2 regions of the Rhodovulum sp. BSW8 genome follow, and region 2 is predicted to be linked to the other one. Evidence: riboswitches for the same ligand, from Rfam matches in the RefSeq annotation. Region 2 holds a riboswitch; the other holds the start of a gene.
What was found. A riboswitch is a leader RNA that binds a small molecule or an ion and turns the genes downstream of it on or off. The one in region 2 is predicted to bind thiamine pyrophosphate.
Positions count from the first base shown of each region.

Region 1: it holds a riboswitch for thiamine pyrophosphate, as region 2 does, so the genes downstream of both, thiB (thiamine ABC transporter substrate binding subunit) here and thiM (hydroxyethylthiazole kinase) in region 2, are expected to answer to the same signal.

Region 1 is NZ_QNVX01000032.1:39,920-45,593, reverse strand. Features, by position in the region: tRNA gene DSD19_RS14060 (tRNA-Val) at 24-99, shown strand; gene aroC (chorismate synthase) at 541-1,641, opposite strand; TPP riboswitch at 1,777-1,878, shown strand; gene thiB (thiamine ABC transporter substrate binding subunit) at 1,919-2,917, shown strand; gene DSD19_RS14045 (thiamine/thiamine pyrophosphate ABC transporter permease ThiP) at 2,893-4,464, shown strand; gene DSD19_RS14040 (ATP-binding cassette domain-containing protein) at 4,451-5,143, shown strand; gene DSD19_RS14035 (cytochrome c1) at 5,297-5,674, opposite strand, start outside.
Region 2 is NZ_QNVX01000005.1:287,249-292,922, reverse strand. Features, by position in the region: gene DSD19_RS03635 (ATP-binding protein) at 1-2,060, opposite strand, end outside; gene DSD19_RS03630 (RsmB/NOP family class I SAM-dependent RNA methyltransferase) at 2,196-3,374, opposite strand; TPP riboswitch at 3,555-3,651, shown strand; gene thiM (hydroxyethylthiazole kinase) at 3,695-4,537, shown strand; gene thiE (thiamine phosphate synthase) at 4,534-5,148, shown strand; gene thiD (bifunctional hydroxymethylpyrimidine kinase/phosphomethylpyrimidine kinase) at 5,145-5,674, shown strand, end outside.

The DNA.
Region 1 (5,674 bases), on a different contig from region 2:
CGCCAGGGCATCTTCCGCCCGGAGGGCCGATAGCTCAGGGGTAGAGCGGATGGTTTACACCCATCGACAGCGGGGGTTCAATTCCCTCTCGGCCCACCACCTGAAACCTAATCATATGAATTTAAAAATTAAGTCCGGAAATTGCTCCGCGACGGATCAATCGTGGGGCGCCTTGCGGATTTCCGGCGGCGTTTCCAGCGAGAGAATGCCGCCCCATCTCCGATAGCCCCACCCCCCCTTTGCAGCGGAGCGTGCCCCGTGCCGAACCTGACCGTCGGTGGCGGCCGCAGGCCGGACCTGGGACCCGCAAATGACAAAGATACGAAAGACGGACGTGGCGACATGCTTGCGCGACGCCTCTCCCCCATCGGCCCTCCGGCTGCAGAGCTCGCACCGGACGGCCTTCGAAACCGCCAGGCTGTCCTGCGATCACCGACAAATCGCTTTCAGAGCATGTCGCAGCCGCCATCGGCGAGGGGCGAACGCGGTTCTCGCAACACGGTCGGCCTGCCCGACCTGCGGCGAACCGCCTCCGACGCGCTAGCCGATCCGGCCCCGATTGCCGCCCACCTGACCGCGATGCAGCAGCAGATGGTCCAAGAGAACGCAGGCCGCCATCGCCTCGCCGACCGGCACCGCGCGGATGCCGACGCAGGGGTCGTGGCGTCCCCGGGTGACGATCTCGGTCTCTTCGCCCGCAACCGTCACCGTGCGCCGGGGCGTCAGGATCGACGAGGTCGGCTTGACGGCGAAGCGCACCACCACATCCTGCCCGGTCGAGATCCCGCCGAGGATGCCACCGGCATGGTTCGAGGCATAGACCGGTCCGTCGGGCCCCATGGTCATCTCGTCGGCATTCTCGACCCCGGTCAGGGCCGCGGCCGCCATGCCCTCGCCGATCTCGACCGCCTTCACGGCATTGATGCTCATCATCGCGGCCGCCAGATCGGTGTCGAGCTTGCCATAGATCGGCGCGCCTAGGCCCGCGGGCACACCCGAGGCCGCGATCTCGACCACCGCGCCGACCGAATTGCCGGCCTTGCGGAGCCCGTCAAGGTAGCTTTCCCAGTCCGACGCCGCCTGCGCATCCGGCGCCCAGAACGGGTTGCGCTCGATCTGATCGGCATCGAAACGCGCGCGGTCGATGGCATGGGGACCGATCTGCACCATGTAGCCGGTGATCTTCAGGCCCGGCGCAAGCGAAGCCAGCGCGGCCCGCGCCACGCCGCCCGCCGCCACCCGCGCCGCGGTCTCGCGCGCCGAGGACCGGCCGCCGCCGCGATAATCGCGGATGCCGTATTTCTGCCAGTAGGTGATATCGGCATGGCCGGGCCGGAACTTCTGCGCGATGTCGCCGTAATCCTTCGACCGCTGGTCGGTGTTGCGGATCATCAGCTGCACCGGCGTGCCCGTGGTCTGCCCCTCGAAGACGCCTGACAGGATCTCGACCGCATCGGGTTCCTGCCGCTGGGTGGTGAACCGGCTTTGCCCGGGCTTCCGGCGGTCGAGCCAGTGCTGCAGCATCGCCTCGTCGACCGCGATGCCGGGCGGGCAGCCATCGACCGTGGCGCCAAGCGCGGGCCCGTGGCTTTCGCCCCAGGTGGTGACGCGGAACAGATGGCCGAAGGTGTTCAGGCTCATTCTTGGCTCATGGGGACGATCTCCTTTGGCTTATGGGCATAGCCGCCGGGCGCCCGCCTCTCAAGGGGTTTGCCCAGGGCGCGCGGGACAGGACCTGAGTTTGGCTTGCGGACCGCGCGGCGGGGCGCTAGCGTGACCCTCACCTCGGGGTGCCCCATGGGGCTGAGATGCGCGACCCGCGAACCCGTTGAACCTGAACCGGTTAGAACCGGCGGAGGGAAGGCCCATGGACAGATTTCCACCCTTGCCCGTCCGCCCCCATCTTTGGAGGAGGACCATGCGTTTCACAGTATTTGCCGCTGCGCTGGCCGCGTCCGCCCTGCCCGCAGCGGCGGACGAGCGGCCCGAGCTGACCGTCTACACCTATGAAAGCTTCGTGACCGAATGGGGTCCCGGTCCGATCGTCGAAGCCGCCTTCGAAGCCCAATGCGGCTGCGATCTGACCTTCGTGCCTGCGGGCGATGGCGCGGCGCTGCTGGCGCGGCTGCGGCTGGAAGGCGACCGGACCGACGCGGATGTCGTGCTGGGGCTCGATACCAACCTCACCGCCGCCGCGGCCGAGACCGGGCTGTTCGCGCCGCATGGCCGCGACGACGCCGTGCTAGACCTGCCGGTCGGCTGGGAGGACCCGCTGTTCCTGCCCTATGACTGGGGCTATTTCGCCTTCGTCTACGACAAGACCCGCCTGCCCGAGCCGCCCGCCAGTTTCGAGGACCTGATCGCCGCGCCCGAGGATCTGAAGATCGTGATCCAGGACCCGCGCAGCTCGACCCCCGGTCTGGGGCTGCTGCTGTGGGTCAAGGCCGCCTATGGCGACCGCGCGCCCGAGATCTGGGAGGGGCTTGCGCCGCATATCCTGACCGTGACCAAGGGCTGGACCGAATCCTACGGCATGTTCATCGACGGCGAGGCCGACATGGTGCTGTCCTACACCACCTCGCCCGCCTATCACCTGATCGCCGAAGAGGACTATACCAAGGCCGCCGCCCGTTTCGACGAGGGCCATTACCTGCAGATCGAGGTGGCGGGCATCGTGGCCTCGTCCGACCAGCCGGAACTGGCACGGCAATTCCTCGACTTCATGCTGACAGAACCCTTCCAGGCGGCGATCCCCACGACCAACTGGATGTATCCGGCGGTCACTCCCGAAGCCGGGCTGCCCGCGGGCTACCAGACGCTGATCCGGCCCGAAACCGCGCTGATCTTCCCGGCGGACGAGGCAGCCGAGGTGCGGGACGAGGCGCTGGCCGAATGGCGCGACGCGCTCAGCCGCTAGGCATCGCGACCGGGCTGGGGCTGGGCGCCGCCGCAGTGACGCTGGCGCTCGCGCTTGGCACCATCGCGGCCGTCGCCTGGCGGGCGGAAGGGGCCGCCCGGCTGGGCGCTGCCGATCTGGCGGCGGTGCGCTTCACGCTTTTGCAGGCGCTGGCCTCGGCCGCGCTCAGCACCCTGCTGGCGGTGCCCGTGGCCCGGGCGCTGGCCCGGCGCCGCTTTCCCGGCAGGGGGCTTCTGATCACCCTTCTCGGCGCACCTTTCATCCTGCCCGTGATCGTCGCGGCGATGGGCCTTCTGGCCGTGTTCGGCCGCAACGGCCTTCTGTCGGCCGCCCTTGCGCCTCTTGGGCTTGGCCCCATCGACATCTACGGGCCGGGCGGCGTAGTGCTGGCCCATGTCTTCTTCAACCTGCCGCTCGCCACACGGCTGGTGCTTCAGGGCTGGCTGGCCATTCCGGCCGAACGCTTCCGGCTTGCGGCCGCGCTCGGCTTCGGCCCGGCCGCGCACTTCGCCCATATCGAACGCCCGATGCTGCGCGAGGTGTTGCCCGGCACCTTCCTTGTCGTGTTCCTGATCTGTCTGACCAGCTTCGCAGTCGCCCTGACGCTGGGCGGCGGGCCGCGCGCGACGACGGTCGAGCTGGCGATCTATCAGGCCTTCCGCTTCGATTTCGACCTCGGCCGCGCCGCCTGGCTGGCGCTGATCCAGGTCGGGGTCTCGGTCGCGGCCGCGCTGGCGGCCTTCGCCATCGCCGTGCCGGGCGCCTTCGGCCCGGGGCTCGGCCGCCCGATCCCGCAGTTTGGCACAAACGGGCGCTGGCTCCGGCTGCAGGACGGGGCCAGCCTGACGCTGGCAACGCTGTTCCTGATCCTGCCGCTTGTCATGGTGGCCTTCCGCGGCCTGCCGGGATGGGCCAGCCTGCCCGCCTCGGTCTATTCCGCCGCGCTGCGCTCGCTTGCCGTGGCGCTTGGCTCGGCCGCGCTGACACTGGCGCTGGCCCTGCCGATGGCCATCGCCATCGACCGGCTCAAGGGCCTTCGCGGCCGGGCGGTGCAGGCCGCGGGCACGCTCACCATCGCCGCTTCGCCGCTGGTGATGGGCACCGGGCTTTTCATCCTGCTTTACCCGCTGGCCGATCCGCGAATTCTTGCCCTGCCGGTCACCGCGACCGTCAATGCCGCGATGAGCCTGCCTTTCGCGCTGCGCGCCCTGGTGCCCGCCGTGGCCGAGGCCGAGCGCAACCATGGCCGCCTTGCCGACAGCCTCGGCATGGCCGGGCGCGCGCGGCTCAAGCTGATGCTGCTGCCGCGCCTCAGGCGACCCATCGGGTTCACGCTGGGGCTGTCGGCCGCGCTCTCGATGGGCGATCTGGGCGTGATCGCGCTGTTTTCCGACCCGGGCCATGCCACCCTGCCGCTGCAGCTTTACGGGCTGATGGCGGCCTACCGGATGGACAGCGCGGCCGCCGCCGCCCTGTTGCTGCTGGCCCTCAGCCTTGGGCTTTTCTGGATCTTCGACCGCGGAGGACGCGCCCATGCTGAGCCTTGAACGCCTTGCGATCCTTCAAGGCGGGTTCTCTCTCACCGCGGACCTGACGGTCGCGCCGGGGCAGATCGTGGCGCTGCTGGGCCCCTCAGGCGCGGGCAAGTCGACCATCCTCGACACCATCGCGGGCTTTCTTGCACCCGACCGGGGCCGGGTGCTCTGGATGGACACCGATCTTGGCCCGCTCGCGCCAGGCGACAGGCCGCTCTCGGTGCTCTTTCAGGACAACAACCTCTTTCCTCACCTGACCGCCGCCCAGAATGTCGGGCTCGGCCTTCGCCCCGGCCTTCGGCTCGACCGGGACCAGACCCGCGCGGTCGAAACCGCGCTCGCCCGGGTCGGGCTGGCCGGACTCGGCCCCCGGAAACCGGCGGCGCTGTCGGGCGGCCAGCGCGGCCGGGTGGCGCTGGCCCGGATGCTGTTGCGCAACCGGCCGCTGATGCTGCTGGACGAGCCCTTCGCGGCGCTCGGCCCCGCGCTCAAGGCCGGGATGCTCGATCTCGTGGCCGAACTGGCGCGCGAGACCGGCGCCACCGTCCTGTTCGTCACCCACGACCCGGCCGATGCCCGCGCCATCGCCGATCAGACGATCCTGGTCGCGGAAGGTCGCGCCCATGCGCCCCGGGCGACGGCCAAGCTTCTGGCCGACCCGCCGCCCGCGCTGCGCGCCTATCTGGGCTGATCGCGCCTTTCGCTTCTTCTTGGCGAAAATACCCATGACACGCCCGGTCCGGGGCACGGTCGGCGGCCCAATGCGCAAACCGTTGCGCAAACCGGAGTACAAACGAAAAACGCGCCCCGAAGGGCGCGTTTCCGTCAACCGGAGGTCCGGCGATCAGACGTTCTTCTTGGGCTTGTAGGGGGCCCAGAGACGCTTGTTCGTCAGATAGAGCAGCACGGTCAGCACGCCGAGGAACAGGACCGAGATCACGCCCGCCTCCTTGCGCGCCATCAGTTTCGGTTCGGCCGTCCACATCAGGAAGGCCGCAACGTCCTTGGCCTCCTGTTCCATGGTCGCCTCGGTCCCGTCGGCATATTCCACATCATCACCGAACAGCTGGGGCGGCATCGCGCTCCAGCCGGTCGAGAAGACCGAGTTCTCGTAATAAAGCGTCCCCGCCTCTTCCTTGGTCTCGTCGCTGAAGGCGAGCAGGTAGGAGGTGATGTATTCGGGTCCGCCCATGCCGTTGAAGAACTGCGACAGGCCGGTGCC
Region 2 (5,674 bases):
ACCACGTCACTGACGAAGACATCGACCTTGAGATCGGGATCGGAGAGCTTTTCAAGGGCCTCCTCGCCGCTTTCGGCCTCCAGCACGGTATGGCCGCGCATCCGCATCGCGCGGGCCGCGAAGGAGCGCACGGGCGCCTCGTCCTCCACCAGCAGAACCACCGCCGATCCGGGCTGGTCCTCGACCGTGCCCTGCTCGCGCCGGGGCGCGGCCGGGCCGATTTCGCCGGCATAGGCGGGCAGGTAGACCGAAAAGCAGCTGCCCTGCCCGACCGTGCTGTCGACAAAGACAAAGCCGCCGGTCTGCTTGACGATGCCATAGACGGTCGACAGCCCCAGCCCCGTGCCCTCGCCGGGGCGCTTGGTCGTATAGAAGGGCTCGAAGATCTTGGTCAGCCGGTCGGGCGGAATGCCATGCCCCTCGTCGCGGACGCGGATCATCGCATAGGGGCCGGGCGGCACCACGGCGCGGTCGCGCTGCAACTCGGTGCTCAGCTGCACCGCCTCGGTTTCCAGCCGGATCTCGCCGCCCTCGGGCATCGCGTCGCGGGCATTGACCACGAGGTTCATCACCACCTGTTCCAGCTGGCGCTTGTCGGCGCGGATCGGCGGCAGCGCCTCGGCATGGCGCATCCTCAGGCGCACCTTCTCGCCCACCAGCCGGTCCAGCAGATGGGCCAGTTCGCCCATCGTGTCGCGCAGGTCCATCACCTCGGGGCTGAGCGTCTGCTTGCGCGAGAAGGCCAGAAGCTGGCCCACGAGGCTCGCCGCGCGGTTGGCGTTCTGGTGGATCTGCACCAGATCGCCGTAATCGGGATCGCCCGCGTCATGGCGCAGCATCAGCAGGTCGCAATGTCCCGAAATCGCGGTCAGCAGGTTGTTGAAGTCATGCGCCACCCCGCCCGCCAGCTGGCCGATCGCCTGCATCTTCTGACTTTGGGTGAATTGCGCCTCCAGCGTCTTCATCTCGGTCACGTCATGCAGCACCGCGACCAGACCGCCGCCGCCCATCCGCGCCAGCGCCACCTGCACGAAAAGCTCGCGGTCATCGCGGGCCACACGCAGCACTTCGGCGGTGTTGGGGGCGCGACCCTGGGCGGCATCGGCCAGCCAGTCGCCGACCGACCGTCCCAGCCCTTCGAGTCGGTCGCAGAGGTTCAACGCCTCGCCGGCATAGGCGCCCAGCAGCTTGTTCGCCCGGGCATTCGACAGCCGCACCGTGCCGTCGATGTCGAGCTGCAGGAGAGCGACCGGCAGCGCGTCCAGGAACCCTTCGGGCGCCTCCGCGGCCCGCGCCCCGGCCGCCTCGGGCAGGATATAGAATTCGCGCCCGCCATCGGCCATGCGCAGCTGCACCAGGCGGCGGCGGCTCGGCCCCTCGGGGGTTTCGACCATCACCTCTTCGGTCTCGTCCGATGCGCCGCCCAGCAAGGCCGCCACGCTGTCGGGACTTTGCCCGATCAGCGCGCGGGCCGCGGCGTTGATGACCGCGAGACGCCCGACCGGATCGAGCCGGACCATCGGCAGCGCGATTTCCGGCCCGTCGGCGGCACAGGACTCGAGCCGCCAGAGAAACAGCCCCGACCCGGCGCGTTCGACGGCGATCCGAAGCGGCCCGGAGGCCAACGTACGTTGGGCCGAGGCCGGAAGGCCCCGGGCGGCGGCCGAGATCAGGTCGGCGACGGCGTGACCCGGATCGGCAAAGAACGCCTGCAGGGCGTCCGCGACCGGCTGGCCGCGCACCGCCGCGACACGGCGCAGCGCCTCGGGGCTTGCGATCAGCACGCAACCTTCGGAATCGGTGACCAGTGTCGCGCCCGGCGCACTGGCGCAGAGCCGCCGCAACCGGTCCGAGGGGATGTCCGACACCGGCCGCCCGAAGAGGCGCAGCAGCACGGCCAGGCAGGCCAGCGTGCTGCCCGCCGTCAGCAAGGGCGCGAAAAGCCCGGGCCAGGGCGATGTCCAGGCCGCCGCAACCAGCAGAACCCCAAGCGCCAAAGCGACCCAGGCGCGGTCGGCATGGGCCGCCGCGGATCGCCGGACAGTCACCAGAACGGGCACGAAACGCAACAATGAGGCCTCCCGGAAAGAGCGTCTTGCCCACTCTTTCTCCACAGCTATTAATCGAAGGTTAATGCGACCCGCCCGAGATGACCCGGCGGCACGGGATCGCCGGATAACGCAGCGTAACCCTTGTCAGCCATCGCCCCGCCGCAGCACCGCCGCATAGAATCCGTCGCCGCCATCAAGCGGGGTCAGGCGCCGCTCGGCGACCTCGGTCCAGCCCGGCGTATTGGCAAGAAACCGCGCGACCTGCGCGTCGTTCTCGGCCGACAGGAGCGAGCAGGTGGCATAACCAAGATGCCCGCCCGGCGCGACCAGTGCTGCGGCCCGGTCGAGAATGCCCGCCTGCAGCGCGGTCAGCCGGGCCAGATCGTCGGGGGTCGTGCGCCATTTGGCCTCGGGGCTTCGCCGCCAGGCGCCACTGCCCGAACAGGGCACGTCGCAGAGCACCAGGTCGAAGGGCGCTGCCTCGTCGAGATCCGCGCCGTCAAGGCAGGTCACCGCGATTCCCGCCCGGGCGGCCCGGTCGGGCAGATCGCGCATCCTTTGCGGGGCCGCGTCATGGGCGTAATGCCGGGCCGTCCCGCGCGCGGCCATGGCCAGCGTCTTGCCGCCGCCGCCCGCGCAAAGGTCGAGCACCCGCGCGCCAGCATCCAGCGGCATCAGATCGGCCACCGCCTGCGAAGCCGCATCCTGCAGTTCGACCACGCCGTCGGCAAAGGCGCGCGACTGCTGGACGCGCCGCGCCCCGGCCGTCACCTCAAGCGCGGTGGGCGAAAGCGCATGCGGCCGGGTCTCGATCCCCTCCCCCGCCAACTGAGCCGCCGCCTCGTCCCGGCCGCTGCGGCGCAGATTGACCCGCAGGAAGACCGGCGCGCGGTGCCGCAGCAGGTCCATCACCGGGCGGAAGGCCGGGCCGAGGCTGTCGCGAAGCATCTCTTCCAGCGCCTCGGGACAGTCGCAGGCGACCGCCTCGGGCAGATCCGCCAGGCCGGGCATGGGCGCGCGTTCGGCCTCGGACAGCGGCGCCGGGGCGTGGCCCTCGCCGGTGAAGACCGTCCCGGGGTCCGTGCCCTCGGCGCGCAGGGCGCCCAGCATCATGCCGCGCCCCGTCGCCGCGCCGCCCAGCGCGGCGAAGGATCGGGCGCAGCGGATCGCATCGAAGACATGGTCGCGGATCGCGGCCCGGTCCTTCGAGCCGGCAAAGCGGTTCTGCCGCGCCCAGGTGGTCAGCAGCTTCTCGGCCGGAGCGCCCTCGCGCCAGGCATCGAGCAGCTCGGCCGCCGCCGCGATCCGCGCCGCGGGCGTCACGCGCGGCCCAGCCCGGCCCGTTCGCGGCCCGCCGCAACATCATGCTCTGTCATCGCCCGCCATCCCTTCATCCGATCCGCCCCCGTGGGGGGTGCCCGTCTTCTGGCAGCCGCGTCCCCCGCGTGCAAGCGCGGCCCTCACCCGGGGCCTTTTCATCCGCGCCCGGACGTGGTTTGGTGGATCCCGTGACAGGGGCGTCCGGATCTGCCCGGGCTGAGAAGCACCCTTAGAACCTGAACCAGATCATGCTGGCGGAGGAAGTCGCGTGCCGGGCCCGAAAGCGGGCCGATGCGGCCGTCCGATGCCAGGGGAGGACAGCCATGCCCAGCGCGACAGAGACCCCGACCGGCGCCCCGAGCCAAACCGCAAGCCCCACGCCCGGCGCCCATCTTGCCGCGATGCGCGACCGCGCGCCTCTGGTGCAATGCATCACCAATTTCGTCGCCATGAACACCGCCGCGAATGTGCTGCTGGCGGCGGGTGCCTCGCCCGCGATGTTGCACGCGGCCGAGGAAACCCGTGAATTCACGCCGCTGGCGCAGGCGCTCTCGATCAATATCGGCACCCCCTCGCCGCATTGGGCCGCCGGCATGAAGGCCGCGGCCGGGGCGGCGCGGGCGGCGGGGCTGCCCTGGGTGCTCGACCCGGTGGCGGTTGGCGCAACCTCGTACCGTCAGGCGCTTTGCGGCGATCTTCTCGCGCTGGAGCCCGCAGTCATCCGGGGCAATGCGTCCGAAATCCTTGCGCTGGCCGGGGCCGCCACGCGCGGCAAGGGCGCGGACAGCGCCGACCCGGTCGAGGCGGCCGAGGCGGCGGCGCGGGCCCTCGCCCAGCGCAGCTGGGCGGTGGTCGCGGTCACCGGGCCGGTCGATTACGTGACCGACGGCACCCGCGCCTGGCGCGTTTCCAATGGCGACCCGATGATGCCGAAGGTCACCGCGCTGGGCTGTTCGCTGACCGCGCTGGTCGCGGCCTTCGTGGCGGTCGAGGGCGCCGATCGCGCCGAGGCGACGGTCGCGGCGCTGGCCTGTTTCGGGCTGGCAGGCGAAATCGCGGCCAGGGGTGCATCCGGTCCCGGCAGCTTTGCGGTCGCGCTGCTCGACGCGCTGCACGCCATGACGCCCGAGGCGCTGGACCTCGGCGCACGGGTCGAGCCCTCATGAACCGCAAGACGCTCGCCGTCTATTTCGTCACCCCCGACGGCGCCACGCCGGATCTGGTGATGGCGGCGGTCCGGGGCGGCGCCAGCATGGTGCAGTTGCGCGACAAGCAGGCCAGCGACAGCGATCTGATCGCGCTCGCCCGGCAGCTGAAACCGGATCTGACCCGGCGCGGCGTGCCGCTGATCGTCAACGACCGGCTGGCGGTCGTGCTGGCCTCAGGGGCCGACGGGCTCCATGTGGGGCAGTCCGACGGCGCCCCAAGCGCGCTGCGCAAGGCCCTGGGACCGGGGCGGCTGCTTGGCCTGTCGGTCGAGACCCTGGCTCAGCTCGACGCCATCCCCCCGGATGCGGTCGATTACCTGGGCGTCGGCCCGGTCCATGCGACCGCGACCAAGCCCGATCACGCGGCCCCGCTGGGCGTCGAGGGGCTCGGGCGGATCGTGACCAGGACCACCCTGCCCTGCGTCGCGATCGGCGGGCTCGGGGTCGCGGACGCGGCCGGTGTCAAGGCGGCGGGCGCCGATGGCATGGCCGTGGTGTCGGCGATTTCCGCCGCGCCCGATCCGGCGGCGGCGGCACGCGCCCTGGCCGAAGCCTGGAGAAGCGCATGATCCCCAATATCCTGTCGATTGCCGGGTCCGACCCCTCGGGCGGGGCCGGGATTCAGGCCGATCTGAAGGCCATCGGCGCCAATGGCGGCTATGGCATGGCCGCGATCACGGCCCTGACCGTCCAGAACACCCAGGGGGTGCGCGGGGCAGAGCTGGTGGCGCCCGCCCTGGTCGCCGACCAGATCCGCGCGATCCGCGAGGATATCCGCATCGACGCGGTCAAGATCGGCATGCTGGGCTCGGCCGCCATCGTCGAGGCGGTGGCCGGGGCGCTGGCCGGGCTCGACGCGCCGGTGGTGCTGGACCCGGTGATGGTGGCCAAGGGCGGCGACCGGCTGCTGGCCGAAGAGGCCGTGGCCGCGCTTTCGGCCTATCTGATGCCGATGGCCGCCGCGATCACGCCGAACCTGCCCGAGGCGGCCGACCTTCTGGGCCGTCCCGAGGCGCAAGACCGCTTTGGGATGGAGGCCCAGGCCGAGGCGCTTCTGGCGCTGGGGCCGCGCGCCGTTCTGTTGAAGGGCGGCCA